DNA from 4 places in the Pseudovibrio sp. WM33 genome. Region 4 is predicted to be linked to each of the others. Evidence: riboswitches for the same ligand, from Rfam matches in the RefSeq annotation. Region 4 holds a riboswitch; each other region holds the start of a gene.
The links. A riboswitch is a leader RNA that binds a small molecule or an ion and turns the genes downstream of it on or off. The one in region 4 is predicted to bind thiamine pyrophosphate.

Region 1: it holds a riboswitch for thiamine pyrophosphate, as region 4 does, so the genes downstream of both, thiB (thiamine ABC transporter substrate binding subunit) here and thiC (phosphomethylpyrimidine synthase ThiC) in region 4, are expected to answer to the same signal.
Region 2: it holds a riboswitch for thiamine pyrophosphate, as region 4 does, so the genes downstream of both, PsWM33_RS17840 (ABC transporter permease) here and thiC (phosphomethylpyrimidine synthase ThiC) in region 4, are expected to answer to the same signal.
Region 3: it holds a riboswitch for thiamine pyrophosphate, as region 4 does, so the genes downstream of both, PsWM33_RS16455 (hydroxyethylthiazole kinase) here and thiC (phosphomethylpyrimidine synthase ThiC) in region 4, are expected to answer to the same signal.

What each region holds. Positions count from the first base shown of each region.
Region 1 covers NZ_LMCK01000092.1:19,309-23,883, reverse strand. The annotation lists gene katG (catalase/peroxidase HPI) at 1-1,984, shown strand, start outside; TPP riboswitch at 2,101-2,207, shown strand; gene thiB (thiamine ABC transporter substrate binding subunit) at 2,229-3,221, shown strand; gene PsWM33_RS18230 (ABC transporter permease subunit) at 3,197-4,575, shown strand, end outside.
Region 2 covers NZ_LMCK01000090.1:554,450-559,024, reverse strand. The annotation lists gene PsWM33_RS17850 (CHASE2 domain-containing protein) at 1-604, shown strand, start outside; gene PsWM33_RS17845 (ABC transporter substrate-binding protein) at 677-1,615, opposite strand; gene PsWM33_RS17840 (ABC transporter permease) at 1,642-2,352, opposite strand; TPP riboswitch at 2,526-2,633, opposite strand; gene PsWM33_RS17835 (hypothetical protein) at 2,763-4,529, opposite strand; gene PsWM33_RS17830 (adenylosuccinate synthase) at 4,567-4,575, opposite strand, start outside.
Region 3 covers NZ_LMCK01000090.1:235,870-240,444, forward strand. The annotation lists gene PsWM33_RS16440 (OmpP1/FadL family transporter) at 1-75, opposite strand, end outside; gene PsWM33_RS16445 (TRAP transporter substrate-binding protein) at 369-1,472, opposite strand; gene thiD (bifunctional hydroxymethylpyrimidine kinase/phosphomethylpyrimidine kinase) at 1,486-2,289, opposite strand; gene PsWM33_RS16455 (hydroxyethylthiazole kinase) at 2,289-3,044, opposite strand; TPP riboswitch at 3,086-3,194, opposite strand; gene PsWM33_RS16460 (Lrp/AsnC ligand binding domain-containing protein) at 3,405-3,641, shown strand; gene PsWM33_RS16465 (xanthine dehydrogenase family protein molybdopterin-binding subunit) at 3,718-4,575, opposite strand, start outside.
Region 4 covers NZ_LMCK01000073.1:44,437-49,011, reverse strand. The annotation lists gene PsWM33_RS12520 (FAD-dependent oxidoreductase) at 1-335, opposite strand, end outside; gene thiC (phosphomethylpyrimidine synthase ThiC) at 332-2,131, opposite strand; TPP riboswitch at 2,247-2,367, opposite strand; gene PsWM33_RS12510 (hypothetical protein) at 2,551-4,518, shown strand.

The DNA.
Region 1 (4,575 bases), on a different contig from region 4:
AGCGGTGACGGCAGACGTCCATGCGCTCATGACCGACAGTCAGGACTGGTGGCCAGCGGATTGGGGTCATTATGGTGGCCTGATGATCCGCCTTTCGTGGCACACAGCTGGCTCTTATCGTCTTGCAGATGGTCGCGGTGGCGGCGGTTCCGGCAACATTCGTTTCGCTCCGCTTAACTCCTGGCCTGATAACGCAAGCCTCGATAAAGCACGCCGTTTGCTTTGGCCTATCAAGAAAAAGTACGGCAACGCTCTCTCCTGGGCTGATCTGATTATTCTCGCAGGCACTATCGCCTATGACTCTATGGGTCTGAAAACCTTTGGTTTCGGGTTTGGCCGTGAGGATATCTGGGGTCCGGAGATCGACACCTATTGGGGATCTGAGAAAGAATGGCTTGCGCGCAGTGAAGAGCGCTATGACGATCTAGATGACCCTTCAACGCTCGAAAACCCGCTTGCAGCAACCCATATGGGTTTGATCTACGTGAACCCTGAAGGCGTGAATGGCGTTCCCGGTCCGCAAAAAACAGCTGATCAGATCCGCGAAACCTTTGCTCGTATGGCAATGAATGACGAGGAAACTGCTGCGCTGACGTGCGGTGGTCACACCGTTGGTAAAACCCATGGACGCGGTGCTGTCGATAACATCGGTGTCGCACCGGAAGCTGCTGGTCTTGAAGAGCAGGGCTTTGGCTGGTCTAACCCCGGACAGGATGGCAAGGCAACAAATGCCTTTACCTCTGGTATCGAAGGTGCGTGGACCACACACCCAACCACATTCGATATGGGTTTCTTTGATATGCTGTTCGGCCATGAATGGGAGCAGGTAAAATCTCCTGCCGGCGCATGGCAATGGGAACCTGTTTCCATCAAGGAAGAAGACAAACCTGTTGACCCAACGGATCCATCTGTTCGCCACAACCCAATCATGACGGATGCGGACATGGCGATGAAGGTTGACCCGATCTACAACGAATACTGCCAGAAGTTCATCGCAGATCCTGAGTACTTCAGAGATACGTTTGCGCGTGCATGGTTCAAGCTGACACACCGCGACATGGGACCGAGAGCCAATTATCTTGGCCCGGATGTGCCGAAAGAAGACCTTATCTGGCAGGATCCTGTTCCAGCAGGCAACACCAACTATGATGTTACTGCGCTGAAAGCAAAAATTGCGGCAAGTGGTTTGAGCAATGAAGACCTGATCAAAACCGCCTGGGACAGCGCACGTACCTATCGCGGTTCTGATATGCGCGGTGGTGCCAACGGTGCTCGCATCCGCCTCGCTCCTCAAAAGGATTGGGTTGGCAATGAGCCAGACCGGCTTGCCAAAGTTCTGGCTGTGCTTGAACCAATCGCAGCACAGGCAGGAGCCTCAATCGCAGATGTGATCGTGCTGGCAGGCAACGTTGGTGTAGAAAATGCCATCAAGGCAGCTGGTTTCAACGTGGAAGTTCCATTTGCTTCTGGTCGCGGTGATGCAACAGATGCGATGACAGACGCGACATCCTTCTCAGTGTTGGAGCCTATTTCTGATGGCTTCCGTAACTGGCAGAAGCAAGAGTACGCTGTTAGCCCGGAAGAAATGATGCTGGATCGTGCACAGCTCCTCCGCCTGACTGGCTGGGAAATGACTGCACTCGTTGGTGGTCTGCGCGTTCTTGGTGCCAACTATGGCGGTTCAAAGCACGGTGTCTTCACGGATCGTGAAGGTCAGTTGACGACGGACTTCTTCGTCAACCTGACCGATATGGACAACAGCTGGCACCCACTCAAGGATGGCACCTATGAGATCCGCGACCGGAAATCTGGCAAGCCAAAGTGGACTGCAACCAGTGCAGACCTTGTGTTTGGCTCCAACTCAATCCTGCGCGCTTATGCTGAAGTGTATGCTCAGGATGACAACCACGAAAAGTTCGTCCGCGATTTCGTGGCAACATGGACCAAGGTCATGAACGCCGACCGCTTCGACCTGACAGCCTAATAAATGCGACGAGCCTGGGCAGGAAACTGCCTGGGCTTTTTATTGCAACTCCCTACAGGTGCTCTCCAGACGTTGGCTATATCCAGTTGCGCTCCTGTGTTTTTCCGGTTAAGAACCGCTTGACCTCGGGGTGCGCGTATTTGTCGTGCTGAGATGCTTTAGTGGCGAACCCGTTGAACCTGAACCGGCTAGAACCGGCGGAGGGAAGGGTACCGGTTTCATCCATCCTTGCCCTCTCGCCGCAATGGAGGATGACTTGAAACATCTGTTAATTGCTGCGGGATTACTCACTGCAACATCAGCGATGGCTGCTGAGAAGCCTCAACTGACAGTTTACACATACGACAGCTTCGTTTCTGACTGGGGCCCAGGCCCAAAAGTGGAAGAAGCGTTTGAGGCTGTATGTGAATGTGACCTAAAACTTGTTGGCGTCGAAGATGGCGCAGCACTGCTTTCCCGCATTCGTCTTGAAGGTAAGAACTCGGATGCCGATATGGTGCTGGGTCTGGACACCAATCTGGTAGAGACTGCCAAGAAAACTGGCCTGTTTGCACCACACACTGTTGAGGCCCAATACACACTGCCAGTGGAGTGGGCTGACGAAACCTTTGTGCCGTACGACTGGGGCTACTTTGCCTTCGTACACAAGGCTGGCGAAACCGTACCAACCAACTTCCGCGAGCTTGCGAAGAGCGATGCCAAGATCCTTATTCAAGATCCACGCTCCTCTACACCCGGCCTCGGGCTGCTGCTTTGGGTGAAAGCGGCTTACGGAGACGAAGCTGCTGATGTGTGGGCGGATCTTTCCGATAACATCGTGACGGTTACAAAAGGCTGGTCTGAAGCCTACGGTCTTTTCCTTGATGGAGAAGCGGACATGGTGCTCAGTTACACCACGTCTCCGGCTTACCACCTGATTGCCGAGGAAGATAACAGCAAGACCACTGCCGCGTTTGAAGAAGGCCATTACATGCAGGTTGAAGTAGCGGCAAAGCTTGCCGGGACTGATCAGCCAGAGTTGGCAGACAAGTTCCTGAACTTCATGGTTTCAGATGCTTTCCAGACAATCATTCCAACAACCAACTGGATGTACCCTGCTGTGACACCTAAAGGTGGTTTACCTGCTGGCTTTGACACACTGCAGGTGCCGGAAAAAGCTTTGTTCTTTAAGCCTGAAGAAGCTGCTGCTGCAAGACGTGAGGCTCTGCCGGAATGGCTAGAAGCGCTCAGCCAGTAAGTTCGCTTCCCGGTGTTGCCGCGGCATTTCTTGTCGCGGCACTCATACTTGGCACGTTGGCCACGGTTGCTCTGCGAGCAGAAGCGGGTCACGGCTTTTCCTCTTCCGATTGGGCCGCTCTCAAGTTTACGCTCACGCAGGCTGTGCTTTCTGCCGTGATCAGTGTTGCGCTGGCTGTGCCGGTTGCGCGCGCCCTGGCGCGACGGCGGTTTCCGGGCCGCAGTTTGCTCATTGCACTGCTTGGTGCCCCCTTCATTCTACCAGTTATCGTTGCCATTCTTGGGTTGCTACAGGTGTTTGGCCGTGCGGGCTGGATATCTGATGTGCTTGTCTATTTCGGTGCTTCACCCATTCGCATCTATGGTCTCCACGGTGTTGTGCTGGCTCATGTTTTCTTCAACCTTCCGCTGGCAACCCGATTGATCTTGCAGGGGTGGCAAGAGGTTCCCTCAGAGCGCTTTCGCCTTGCGGCGCAGCTTGGGTGTGATGGAAAAGCCTTATTTCGACTGATAGAACTCCCGATGCTCGCGCGCATCTTGCCTGGTGCACTGGCTGTGATCTTTGCGATCTGCCTGACAAGCTTTGCTGTTGCTCTGACGCTTGGTGGTGGACCGCGGGCGACAACTATTGAGCTGGCGATCTATCAGGCTTTTACATACGATTTTGATCTTGGGCGGGCCGCGCTGCTTTCTGCATTGCAACTCATGCTCACTGCTGCTGCAGCTTTCGCAGCACTGAAGCTTTCACGTGGTGAAGGGTTTGGTGCAGGACTGGACCGAGCGATCCAGCGCTGGGATGGTGGTGCACCTGTCGCAGACATCCTCTGGATTTCACTTGCAACGCTGTTTTTGCTTTTGCCGCTCAGCGCCGTTGTTCTGTCAGGGCTTAGTGGTCTGTTTCTGGTACCGTTTATTGTGTTGAAGGCGGCACTCGTTTCCGTTGCTGTCGCCGCAGCCAGCACGGTGATCTTGTTGCTGTTCGCGTTGCCTATGGCAGCCGCAATCGCCGTTCGCCGGCATAGTGTGGTTGAACTTGCTGGAATTCTGGGATTAGCGGCATCCCCGCTGGTGATTGGAACGGGCTTGTTTATCATTATACGTCCATGGGCAAACCCGTCTGACCTTGCTCTTCCAGTGACGACACTTGTCAACGCGGCGATGGCATTGCCGTTTGCACTTCGCATTCTTGTCCCTGCTGCACGAGATACGGTTTCGCGACATGGACGGTTGGCCTTGTCTCTGAATATGGAAGGCTGGGTGTTCTTCTCACGTGTCCTCATTCCACGTATGCGGCCACAGATCGGGTTTGCTGCGGGGCTTGCAGCAGCACTTTCCATGGGAGACCTTGGCGTGAT
Region 2 (4,575 bases), on a different contig from region 4:
GCCGCTCGATGACCCATTCCACGCTGCTCATGCCTGTCGAACAGCGATTGAAATGCAGAAGCAAATGAAGCGCTTCAATCTCAAGGATCGTTTCAATTTCAACCAGAAAAATATGAAAGACCACGCAGTCACAATCGATATCGGCATCTCAACCGGCCTTGCAACGCTCGGCGAAACAGGTACACGGCGTCATTTCAGGTACGCCCCGCTCGGTAAATGCGTTGATTTAGCGGAAGATTTAGCCCGTCATTGCAAAGATGCCGGTCACAGCGTTCTTATGTGCGAAACCACACGCGGTCAGATGCCTGAATTGGCGGCATTGGAGACAATTCCAGTCAAAACCAGCCGTTACCAGATGCGTTCCTTTGCGTTGCTAGGTGATCCGTCGCTCGCTTTTTCAGAAAACTTCCTCAAGCTCAAGAACGTCCACTGCAACATGGTCTTCGCGCTGTTTGAGGAGAATGACAAGAAGAAAGCCCTAACACTGGTAGATGAATGCAAATCACTCTCTGAGGGTGAGTACAACACCATCTATGCTGCTTTTGAGAAATACATCCTCAGCGATCTGGCTCAACACGAAGCGGTCAAGGATGCAGCGCAATAACGGCATTTAGCCTACAAATAAAAAGAGCCCCCGAAACTCGGAGGCTCAAATTTTAGTTTAGACCTATACCGGTTAGCGCAGTTCAACCGCGTAGGTTTCAACTGGAGGCGCTGTTTTAATGAGCCCCTGCTCAATCAGAAAGTTTGCAAACCGTTCATAACGGCCATTGTCCAAAGCAGCTGGACGGCTGGCAAAACGCGGCAGAGTATCCGCCCAGGCACGCTTGTTCAGCTCATCATCCAGATTTGGATAGACCTCAAGGAAGCTCTTCCAGGAGTCCTGCGGATTATTAAGCAGATAAACGGTAGCCGCCTCAATCGCATTGATGAACTTCTTCAAACGCTGATCATCCAGCTTGTCTTTGTGAGCCACATAAATCAGCTCATCATAGACAGGCACACCGTTCTCTTCAGGATAAAACGCTCGGCCTCTCGCACCTTCAATCTCCATCTGGTTCAGCTCGAAGTTACGGTAACCACCAATCACAGCATCAACCTGCCCAGCCATCAAAGATGGTGAGAGCGAAAAGTTCACGTTGATCAGCTCAACATCGTCAGAACTGAGACCTGCAGTGGAAAGCATCTTCCCAAGCATGGCGTTCTCAAACCCGGATGTGGAATAACCAATACGCTTACCTTTCAGGTCTGCAATCTCCTTGATTGGTCCATCTTCCAACACAATCAGTGTGTTCAAAGGCGTAGAGACCAGCGTCCCGATCCGCATCAGCGGCATGCCCTCATCAATTTGTGGGTGCAACGTCTGCTGATAGGAAACTGCAATATCACCCTGCCCTGCTGCAACAAGCTTTGGTGGCATGGAAGGATCAGCAGGCTCAATCAGCTCAACTTCAAGGCCCTCTCTTTCAAAGAACCCCCGTGCCTTGGCAACCACGATTGGTGCATGGTCTGGATTCGCAAACCAGTCCAGCAACACAGTCAGCTTGTCCGCTGCTTGCACTTGAAGCGTGCTCGCAAGCATTGCCGCACCAAACAGCATACTTAGTTTTTTCATAAGGTTACGTCCTCATACTCTGAGACCTAGATCTCTTTCTGCCAATAGATCATCCGAGAAGTGGCGAACTCAACAACTGCCCTCAGGCTCAACACCATCACCGCAAGCAAAATCAACGCCGCAAACATCGTCGCTGTTTGCATGCGTGCATTGGATTGCAACATGATGAAAGCCAGACCGCCTTTTGCACCAACCCACTCTCCAACCACCGCCCCAATAGGAGCGAACACCGCTGCAATGCGCATACCAGAGGCCAGAGACGGCAAGGCGGCTGGAATTCGAATGTAGCGAAGTGTTTGCCAGCGGTTCAGGCCATGCAGCTTGCCAAGGTCGAGCAGTGATTGATCAGTCCTGCGCAAACCATCGAAGAAAGTCGAGGTCACAGAAAAGAAGATCACAATCACGGCCATCACAACCTTGGAGGCGAGCCCAAAGCCGAACCACAGCACCAGAAGCGGTGCAATTGCAAACACAGGAAGAGATTGGGTCGCTGCAATTGGAGGCAGCAGAAACAGGCGTATCCGGGGAGACACTGCCAGCAAAACAGCCAGCGAAGCTCCAGCACTCACGCCAAAGAGAAAGCCGAGAACAGTCTCCCAAGCGGTAATGCCTGCATGATGCAGCAGAAAAACGCCCTGATTGAGAAAAGCGGAAAAAACCGCCGCCGGACCTGGCAAGAGAAACGGAGGAAACTCTCCAATCCGAACCACACTTTCCCAAATGGCGATAAAAAGCAAAATCCCGAAAAGACTTCGGAGAATTCGTTTCAAAGCTCGCTTCAGCATGTAGACTCCCAACAATGGCATTGGGCATCACAAACAGGCGGAAGAACGGAGCTACATTAGCTCTCTGGGATGTTTTCAGCACAGGATCTCTCGTTACAACAAATGCAAACATGGAGATCCGGGAAGAATGGCTCAGGTCCCGTCCCTTCGCCGGCATTACCCGGATCAGGTTCAAAGGGTTTAGCTCATCGCAATCTCAGCTTTTCGAAAGAAAAGCACCCCTCGGAATAGCAAGGAACATGCGCGTTTCTGCTGAAGGATGCAAGCAGATTTTACTCTGACGGACGACAGCATAATGAAAAAGGCCTCAACTCTGAGAGAGCCAAGGCCTTTGAAATCTAAGCTAAACAGCTGAAACTAGATTACTTCCAGCTCTTGATTGCCTGTGCTATAACTTTGTTGCCGGTTGTACCTTTTTCAAAGGTCAACATTGCACGGCGACCGCTGTTGTACAGCAGTGGAACATCAATCCACTCACGCTCAGCAAGACGCTTCAGGTTCTTCGCTTTTTCTTCATCACTGTCAGACAGCGCAATCCAGAAGAGAGTGTCAGAAACCTTCACGGCAGCACCATCAAGCGGATCACCTGCTTCGGACTCTGTCTTCTTCAGGATCAGGCCAGGCACCTTCTCAACACCCTTTCCATCAAACCCTTCTGGGAAGATGAAGTTCAGCTCAAGCAAATGACTCGCTGGCAAAGACCGATCGCTATTCGGCTTCAATGTCATCTCAACAGAGAAGTTACGAGATGGCAGCGTCGCAACAGCCTTGATGACAGAATCGCCGTTAGCTTCATCCAGTGACCAAACAACGTTCCCGCGTGATGCAGAACCTGCGGCACCCGGCGTCAAGGCCTCTTCGTAAAGTATGCTCTGTTGTGCAACAGGAGAAACCGCAGCTTCCGTTCCAATGGTTTCAGCTGGCGGAACAGAGTTGGTCTCAACTGCAGTACTTTGCTGTGCAGGTTCCGTCACCGGCAGAACCTGCACAGAAGGTGTGTCTTCTGCCGGCGCTGCTGGAGCTTCGACCACACGCACGACTGGAGGCTCAGTTACTGTCTCGGTTGGCGCTGCGCTGGACGAATTCCGGGTAATCCGGGTCGTCTGCACCCGTGTCGCATCCGGAGAAACCTTTGCCCCTTCATCAGATGGCAACAAGCGGTCGGTGTTCTTCTTCGGCGTGCGTTCCGGCTGAACCCGAAGCGGCTCATCTTCATTAGAAGGTGCGCTTTCTGGCGCAACAGTCTCACCGGTTTCAACTGGAAGCACTAAAGAGAGAATAACATCGCGCAGACTATAGACACCTGCGGTAACACCCAAGATTATCAGTATGACCACAATTATACCGACAATACCCGATGTATTGGAAGGCTTCAGCCCTTCTTCCTGCTCAATCGCATCGCCAACGCGCTGCGCAACGGCTGGTTTGCGGGAGGAAGCAGGTTTTCGGCTTGTCTTTGGCTTAACCTTGGCAGGCTCATCGATCTCAGGACGCGATTTACCTTTTGTTTCCAGCTTAGTCCGCCGTGCCTCACCCGGCACCCAAGAGCGCTCTTCTGCGCTCGTCTCGACAGCACCTTTGGTTGGCAGAGACGCAGCAGGTTCACCCGTCTCTTTGTCATCCATAGAGCCAAGGTCAGGCTCTTTGCGCTCGCTGGCAGATTCAGGTAGCTGATCACGCGCCATCTGATTGGCCTGATGAGCGGCGTTGCCGAGGTCCTGCGCAGCACGAACCGCCTCTTTAAACACATCTGCTTTAGCAGCAGGTGCTTTTGGCTCATCGCGCGCTGGAGTATCGGCCTTTGTACCTGCCTTAGGCGTATCTCCAGCAGGTGAAGATGCAGCAGAGATTTCTGGAACAGCAGATTTTGGAGCACTTGGAGCTTGGGTGGTTTTAGACCGCCCCAACCCGAGAGACTCACGAGCAGCTTCCGCTTCGACCTTACGAATGGCCTCTTCAAGCTTCAGCTGCTCCTCAGTGATCTGGGAGGGAGACAGAGGTGGGTCGTAACTTTTAAGTTGCTTTACAATTGCATTCCGCGCGCGTTGATAAACTGCCCGCCGTGCAGAACCTGTGTTCTCTTGTAAACCAGCTACCGCTTTTTTTAGAACGGAATTGTAGTCCGCCATTTAACTGCCCATTGCCCCCAGAGCTTCATATCAAGACTTAATCCTG
Region 3 (4,575 bases), on a different contig from region 4:
AGCACCGGCAAAAGCATCAGACGCAATCAGCAAAGAAGAAAGACTAGCGATCGTAATGGGTAGATATCTGGACATGCACGGTACTTTCTGTTCTCAAGAAAACAATCAAGCAGTGCCATGATCAAACTACGAGTTACTTATTGATTCGGCTCTCTTCACTAGAATGGAAAATGTTACAAACTAATTGCACTGGCATATTTAAGGGTAAAGGGAGCTAACTTCACAAAACAACAATACCTAGCGGGCTCACAATCACTTGGTTATTCGCATTTCAGGCAGGTACACTGAAACATTTTCTGTGACAAAACGTCCGCATAACAAAAGGCCCTCCATATGGAGGGCCCTTCAAACACGATTTGATCTGCCGACTAACCTCTTGCAGAGATGTTTTTGCCCAATGAAAGAGCGCTCCACCCCGCCAGAAGCTTCTGCGCTTCTATGTAACCCTCATAAATCTTACGAGCCCTCTTGTCTTTCTGGGTGTAAACATCCAGCACCTCAGCACTGGTTTCCTTCAAGGCGGTTAGCACCTCCTCCGGAAACTCACGCACTTCAACACTATGCTCTTCCTGCAGCACTTTCAGGCTGGCAGCATTTTGTGCATTTGCTTCAGACAGAGCGAGATCAGCTTCCACGCGGCAAGCCTCTTCAACCACCACCTGTAGTTCTGGAGACAGCCCCTCCAGCGCAACAGCGTTCACGATAGCCTCACCCGTGCCATTCGGCTTATTGAAGCCCGGACCGTAGTAGTATTTGATCAGCTTCTGAAAGCCCAGCGCACTGTCGCTCCATGGACCAAGGAACTCGACACCATCAACCACACGCGTTTGCAGACTGGTGAAAATCTCGGAGGCTGGAATATTGACCGGAGTAACACCAAGCTTACGCAAGATCTCACCACCAAGGCCAGCGATACGGAGCTTCCGGCCTTTCAGGTCATCCAGCGTCTCAACAGGATCACGATACCAGCCAGCCATGGTTGGGCCAGTGTTGCCCCCCATAAACGGCTTCACACCAAATGGCGCGTAAAGATCATCCCAGAGCTCCTGACCACCAAGCTGATCCACCCATGCAGTGTGTTCCTGAGGCAAAAGGCCGAACGGAATTGTCGTAAAGAACACTGATCCGGGCATCTTGCCAGCCCAGTACATGGCAGCTGAATGGCCCATCTGTGCAGTACCGCTTGAAACAGCGTCAAACACCTCAAAAGCCGGAACCAGCTCACCAGCAGCAAACAGGCGAACACGCATCCGACCATTGCTCATAATGTTGATGCGATCACAAATGCGTTGCGCAGACATTCCAGGACCCGGCAGGTTTTTCGGCCAACTGGTTACCATGCGCCATTCGATGACCGGATCAGCATCCTGAGCCAGTGCTGGCGCAGCAAGTGCAGCGCTTCCAGCAACCGCTCCGGCTGTAAGCCCAAGCGCCTGACGGCGGGTCAGATTGTTTTCTTTGTTCTTGGTCATTATCTCCGCCTTATTACTCAGACCAGAATTCATGGAAATGATGCACAGGCCCATGTCCCTCGCCTATATCAAGCGTATCCGCAGCTTTGATCGCCTGACTAATATACTCTTTTGCTTCACCAATGGCATCTTGCAGCGCTAGCCCTTTGGCAAGCTCGGCTGTAATCGCAGAAGACAAGGTGCAGCCAGTCCCATGTGTATTCTTCGTGTCATGCCGTGAGGCTGTATACCACCTCTCCACATCGTAAGAGAGGAAGAGATCATCACAGGTATCATCAGATCCGTGCCCGCCTTTCAGCAGAACCCCATTTGCACCCATATCCAGCAGCAGCAATGCTTGTCTGTGCATGTCTTCACGAGATCCAGCCAGCGGCTGCCCAAGCAAAAAGGCTGCTTCCTGCATGTTCGGCGTAATCAACGCCGCAATTGGAAACAGCTTCTGCTTCAACACGGAAACAGCGGAGTTTTGCAGCAAAACATCTCCGGAAGTGGCCACCATCACCGGATCAAGAACGACGCGCTTAACATCATATTCCGCCAGCTTTGTGGCAATAACATCGATAATCTCTGGCTGTGAAAGCATGCCGATTTTCACAGCATCCACCTTCAGGTCAGAAAAAACAGCATCCATTTGCTCCGCCACAAATGCTGGCGGCACATCATGAATACCTGTCACACCTTTGGTGTTTTGGGCCGTCAGTGCAGTGATGACACTGGCCCCATAGACACCGCGAGCCGAAAAGGCCTTCAGGTCTGCTTGAATTCCGGCACCACCACCGGAATCCGACCCTGCAATTGTGACTGCAATCGCACTCATTAGGCCAATACCCCACCTTTATTATTCATTGTTTCGAGCTTGAGACGCTCGTTGAACTGGTCAGCCTTCAAGCTATAAAGGGTATCTATGAAAGCTGGAGTGAAGCTTCCCGGCCCGTTCGCCTGCTCTGCGGCAATCTCGCCGCATACACCATAGACAGCAAGTGCAGCAAGCACGGCAAGTTCCTTATCCGGCTCGGTAACGGCAAAACCAGCCAGCACACCGCCCAGCGCACAGCCAATGCCAGTCACCTTGTCCATATAAGCATGCCCATTGCCCACGGTATAGGTCGTCTCCCGGCCAAACACAGCGTCTTCAATACCGGTGCGCACTATCAATGTGTTCTCGGTGACAGCCCCACTCAGCCCAGCGCTCTCAGTCATGTTTGTTTTGAGGATCGAAACATTCTCGTTCAGAATATCTTTCGCAAACTCCATGCGAATGTCTGAGCGATCTACTTTAACTGGGTCCAGCACCACGGGCATAGATTTTTTGGCAGCCCCTTCAAGCCCAAGCCGAATACCATGCCGCCGCTTTCCATCCAGCGTACCAAGATTGAGGAGCAACCCGTCAACACTCTCGACAAATGCAGGAATTTCATCATGGGCCGCTGTCATGGACGGCACAATGTTACAAGCCAACATGATGTTCGCGGTAAGGCTCTGCGCAACAGAGTTCGTCAGGCAATGAACCCGAACCCCACGCTCACGCACGCTCTCAAAGACTTCCCAGAGATTTTCAGTTGTGTAGGACATTTGTTTTCGCTCCCCTATAGATTACGGCGGGAACGATTACCTTGGTACTCATCCCAATTCCCTCCGCCGGCACAATCCGGATCAGGTTCTAGGAGTTGGCTTTGCGCCTCTCAGCCCGTCAGTCACTTCCGAGCACCCCCATTGGTTAGAATTTTTTGCTAGCAAACAAGAGAGCGAACTGCAAGCGGAAACGAGAGGCAGCGACAAAAGGCAACTGGGGGTAGATTTCGCTTAAAAAACGCAAAAGCTTGCAAAAAAACGCAGCTTCAACGCAAAATGCTCACAAAACAACGCAAACTCAATTTTGAGCGCAGCCCTGAAAGACAAATCAGTCTTACGGGACAGAAGGATAGCAGATTAATGATTCCGTTCTTTGTACAGATCAAATGCCAGCTCGGAAAAACCTATCAGGTTGCCAATGCAATTGCGGACGCAGAAGTTGCCTCCGAAATCTACTCCACCTCCGGGGATTTCGACCTGCTGGCCAAGTTCTACGTCAACGATGACGACGACATCGGCCACTTCGTTGCTGACAAGGTTCAGGTCTTCGATGGCATCCAGGACACCAGAACCATCATCACCTTCAAAGCGTTCTGATACCTACGAAAACAGGCGGGACACCAGCCCGCCTGCACAATCTCTTTTCAAGCTCTAAAGTCTTGATAACTTAGCTTTAAGCATCCTGAATTGCGCTCCACACAGCAACCGGCGTCGCGGGCATATCTATATGCTCAACACCTGCATTCTTGCGCAGCGCATACTGCACAGCATTCATCACCGCCGGCGCCGCTCCAATAGAACCAGCCTCACCAGCCCCTTTGATACCCATCGCATTTGTCGTGGAAGGAACATTGCTCGTCGAGAAGTCGAAATTCGGCATATCATCAGCACGCGCAACATGATAGTCCATGAAGGACGCTGACAGCAGCTGCCCGGTTTCATCATAAACCGTGTTCTCACACAACGCCTGCGAGATCGCCTGCCCCGCACCACCATGCACCTGACCAGCCAGAAGCATCGGATTCACCGTCACGCCAAAATCATCCACAATCACATAACTGACCACGTCCGTCTTGCCCGTTTCCGGATCAATCTCCACCTCACACACATGCGTGCCATTTGGATAAGTACATTCATCCTGCATGACTTTTTCCGCTGCACTCAAGATATCCGGTTGCGATCCAGCCACATCAACAAGGCTGACCTGCTGGTCGGTACCAACCACGCGCACCTGCCCGTCTTCAAGTGTGAGATCCCCAACACCAACCTCAAGCTTCTCACTGGCGATCTCTTTGATCTTCTTAACCAGCGTTTCAGAAGCCGCCTTCACAGATGGCATGCCAATCGGAATAGACCGCGATCCACCGGTACCACCGCCAGTCGCCACACGGTCCGTATCCCCCTGCACCATCTCAACCTGATCAAGCTGCAAACCAAGATGTTCTGCAATGACTTGGCCATAAGCGGTGGCATGACCCTGACCGTTGCTCTGCGTTCCAATCAGCAAAGTAACGCTGCCGTTCGTATTCAG
Region 4 (4,575 bases):
ATTGCTTGACCGCTTACCTCGCTAAAGTGTGAGGTCCGCCGTGCAAAACGGGTCAGCTCAGCCTGATCGCGCGGCGGAGTAACCACCAGCGTTCCGTGCCGGGTAACAAGCGTTACCTGAGACCACCAATCAGCGGCCTGCACCCCAAGTGTAACAACGTCTTCTTCTGCGCTTTCACGCTCGCAAAACGGAGCAAGCATGCCGCCGGCAAACCGTGCGACACTGCTTTCGCCCGGTTTAGCGGATTTTTCAAAGATAGTGACGGATGCACCGCGCTTTGCCAGCTCATAGGCGGAAGCCAGCCCCGCAAGGCCAGCTCCTGCAATCGTAATCACTGCTCTGTTCCTTCAAGTGGCAGATACAGCTTGCCACCTTCCCGGAACTTGGCCGCCATGGCCTCCATGCCTTCCTTTTGCGCTTCCGCGCGGATGTCATGGGAGATCCGCATGGAGCAGAACTTCGGTCCGCACATAGAACAGAAATGAGCCACTTTATGCGCGTCTTTCGGTAGCGTTTCATCATGGAACTCTCGCGCAGTATCCGGATCGAGAGAGAGGTTGAACTGATCCTCCCAGCGGAACTCAAAGCGTGCACGGGACAAGGCATCATCCCGCCGCTGGGCACCCGGCAAACCTTTCGCAAGATCAGCTGCATGAGCTGCAATCTTGTAGGTGATCACTCCGGTTTTTACATCATCCCGGTCCGGCAATCCCAGATGCTCTTTTGGTGTCACATAGCAAAGCATGGCACAGCCAAACCACCCGATCATCGCAGCACCGATGCCGGAGGTGATGTGATCATATCCGGGCGCGATATCCGTGGTGAGAGGGCCAAGCGTGTAAAACGGTGCCTCATGGCAGCATTCCAGCTGCTTATCCATGTTTTCTTTGATCTTGTGCATGGCCACATGACCGGGGCCTTCAATCATCACCTGACAATCCTTGGCCCATGCAATCTTGGTCAGCTCCCCAAGCGTCTCCAGCTCGGCAAACTGGGCTTCATCATTTGCATCTGCAATGGAACCCGGACGCAATCCATCACCAAGAGAAAACGCCACATCATACTGGCGGCAAATATCGCAGATCTCGTCAAAGTGCTCATAGAGGAAGCTGTCTTTGTGATGATGCAGGCACCACTTCGCCATGATGGAACCACCACGGGAGACAATCCCCGTCACGCGATTAACGGTCATCGGCACCATGTGCAGGCGCACGCCAGCATGGATGGTGAAATAATCAACCCCTTGCTCTGCCTGCTCAATCAACGTGTCACGGAAGATTTCCCAAGTCAGCTCCTCCGCAACTCCATTCACCTTCTCAAGCGCCTGATAAAGCGGGACGGTCCCAATCGGTACAGGACTATTGCGGATGATCCATTCACGGGTGTTGTGAATGTTACGACCGGTAGACAGATCCATCACCGTGTCAGCACCCCAGCGGATCGACCACACCATCTTGTCTACTTCCTCTTCCATAGAGGAGGTTACAGCAGATGTACCCATATTGGCGTTGATCTTAACCAGAAAGTTCCGCCCGATGATCATCGGCTCACTCTCAGGGTGGTTGATGTTTGACGGAATGATCGCGCGGCCAGCAGCCACCTCATCACGTACAAACTCCGGTGTTACATAATCAGGGATGCTCGCACCCCAGTCATTGCCACACCGCTCTTCTGCAACCACTTCCCGCAACTGGTTTTCGCGGATGGCAATGAACTCCATCTCCGGTGTGATAATGCCAGCGCGGGCATAGGCCAGCTGGGTGACGGCTTTTCCGTCCTTTCCGCGCAAGGGGCGAGGCTTCACCGGAAACTCAGGAACAAGTCGGTCGCCTTTCACAAAACCATTGTCTTCAGGCTTAATCTCACGGCCATCATACTCCTCCGTGTCACCACGTGCCTCAATCCACTTGCGTCGTAGAGCGGGCAAACCTTCAAAAATATTCGTTGTTGCCGTTGGATCCGTGTAAGGGCCGGAACTGTCATAGACTGGGAGGGGAGGCTCGCCTGCAGTTGGGTGAACGCTGATCTCGCGCATGGGCACGAGCACGTCTTCGTGCAGGCTGCCACGAACGTAGATTTTACGCGCTGCTGGCAAGGCACCGGTGGTGATGGATGGGTTTGGCGTCGTCATTATGGTGCTCCTCAAGTTTATAACTCGAAAAAGACACCAGATGAGTTTTGGCTGGGAAACGGCAGAAAGAGCTTCTGCTGCTAAGATCGCGGTTGTTACACTGGCCCTTCAAACAGGCCCCGCGACCCGTGCTTCCTACGCCAGTATCAACTGGGTCAGGTTCTAAGGGTCGCGTCGCCGAGCTTGCGCTCTGTCAGCCTCTCAGTCTCCTTGGTGAGACTCCCCTGCATACATGATTTTGCTAGAACGATTATGAACTAGTGTCAAGGCAGGTTCGGTTCAGGCGAGGTTCAGAAAACTTTTGTAAGTTGGATTTTATGAGAGGGGAGTCGCTGACACTTATTGGATTTTGCGGTTTGCGTTCCTATCTCTCATCTAAGAATTTCACATCTGGATATCGCGAAAAATAATATAAACGAATGCTTGAAAACTATTCTCTCCCATCCGTTTTAGCTGGCCCAATCTTGCGTCGACTGGAAACCTCACGTTTAACATTCTGGCTCGCAGTGCGCGCTCCGGCGGATGTGAAACTGGATTTGCTCCCACAAGGCCGTGAGCCGCAAAGCTACGAGCTGACACAAGCGCAAACCGAGGTAAACCTGATCTCAGCAGGGGCACATCTCCACTACCTCCTGATCGATCTACCTCTCCAAAGCCCTCTACCGCAAGACACTTGGATCAACTATCGCCTCGCTCTGCGTATGGAGGATGACGAGGAGGCTGGTTGGCAGGATCATTCCGTATGGGCGCTTGATCTTTGCTATGAAAATCAGGAACTCCCAGGCTTTCTACTGAGCTCAAAAGTTTCCTCGCTCCTGCATGGGTCCTGCCGCAAACCACATCACGAATCCGGCGATGGTCTGGTCGCAGCCGATCAGTTTCTGGCAAAGCACATCAGAGCTGAGAAGGGCACCAAAGTTGATAAGGAAAAATGGCCAGCTGCCCTCGTGATGAGTGGCGATCAGATTTACTCAGATGATGTTGCTGGCCCCATGCTGCGAGCTATCCATGGGCTCATCGAAAAACTCGGCATCACTGAGGAACAGCTGGCAGGCTTGGAAAGCAAAGTGCCTGCAAAGGCATCAGATTTCTACCAACACGGCGACACCTACTACCGCCGCGAAAAGTTTCTCCCAAGTCTGGAAAAGAACCGAAAGCTCTGGCTTGTCTTGTTCGGTGGCGTAGAAAAACCGATCTTCACTGCTGATCACGCCCATAACCATCTGATCACACTTGCTGAATTCTTGGCAATGTACCTCCTTGTCTGGTCACCAGCGCTATGGGATCTGGTTGAGACAGATGCACCCGAAGGACTGACACCAGAAGAAGCAGCGCTCTATGAGAGCGAACAGAAAATCCTGATGGAGTTTGTTGCGGGTCTCAGCCAGGTGCGCCGCCTGTTTGCCCATCTTCCGGTTGCGATGATCTTTGATGACCACGATGTCACTGATGACTGGAACCTCAACCGTGATTGGGAAGAGACCGCCTACGGCCATCCGTTCTCCCGACGGATCATTGGCAATGCCTTGTGTGCCTATATGCTCAATCAGGGGTGGGGCAACCGACCTGAAGCGTTCTCAGGTGGAACACTTGAAGCGATGACGCAAGCTGTCACGGTGCCCGGCACAAATAGCTACGATGAGTTTCTGGAGCATCTCTTCGCCTTTGAAAACTGGGACTATCACTGGGAACTAGACCCACCACTGCTGGTGTTGGATACGCGCACACGCCGATGGAGATCAGAGCGGGCAGGGTATCTACCCTCGGGTCTTCTGGACTGGGAAGCGGTCACAGATTTACAACGATCTCTGCGCGGAAAAGACGCCGTGCTACTCGTCTCCGCAGCTCCGATCTACGGCGTAAAGCTGATCGAAACGCTGCAGAAGCTGCTCACGTTCATGGGCAAGCCGCTCATGGTGGATGCGGAATACTGGATGGCACATCCGGGAACGGCAGATGGCATTTTGAACGTGTTCCGCCACCGCAAAACGCCAGATCGTTTTACGATCCTTTCTGGTGATGTGCACTATTCCTTTGTTTACGATGTCGAGTTACGCGGACATTCTCGTGGGCCTGACATCTGGCAAATCTGCAGCAGTGGCATCAAAAACGAGTTCCCGGCCAAACTGCTTGATAAACTCGACCATCTGAACCGCTGGCTCTATGCGCCTCGCTCTCCCTTGAACTGGCTCACCAGACGGCGCGGCATGAAGGTTATTCCGCGCAAACCTGTGGGCACGCATCATGGTCGACGCTTGCTGAATGCAAGTGGCATTGGATTAGTTGAGTTTGATGAACACGGCGGCCCAGATCAAATCAGCCAGTTGCTGCCAGATGGGCGTCAGGTTGTCTTCGTGCGCCGGGAAGAAGAAGCGCGCTGGGATTGATGGTGAAGAAAACTAGATCCAAAACAATACCTGTGGCCTGCAACTGTCACAGGTAAC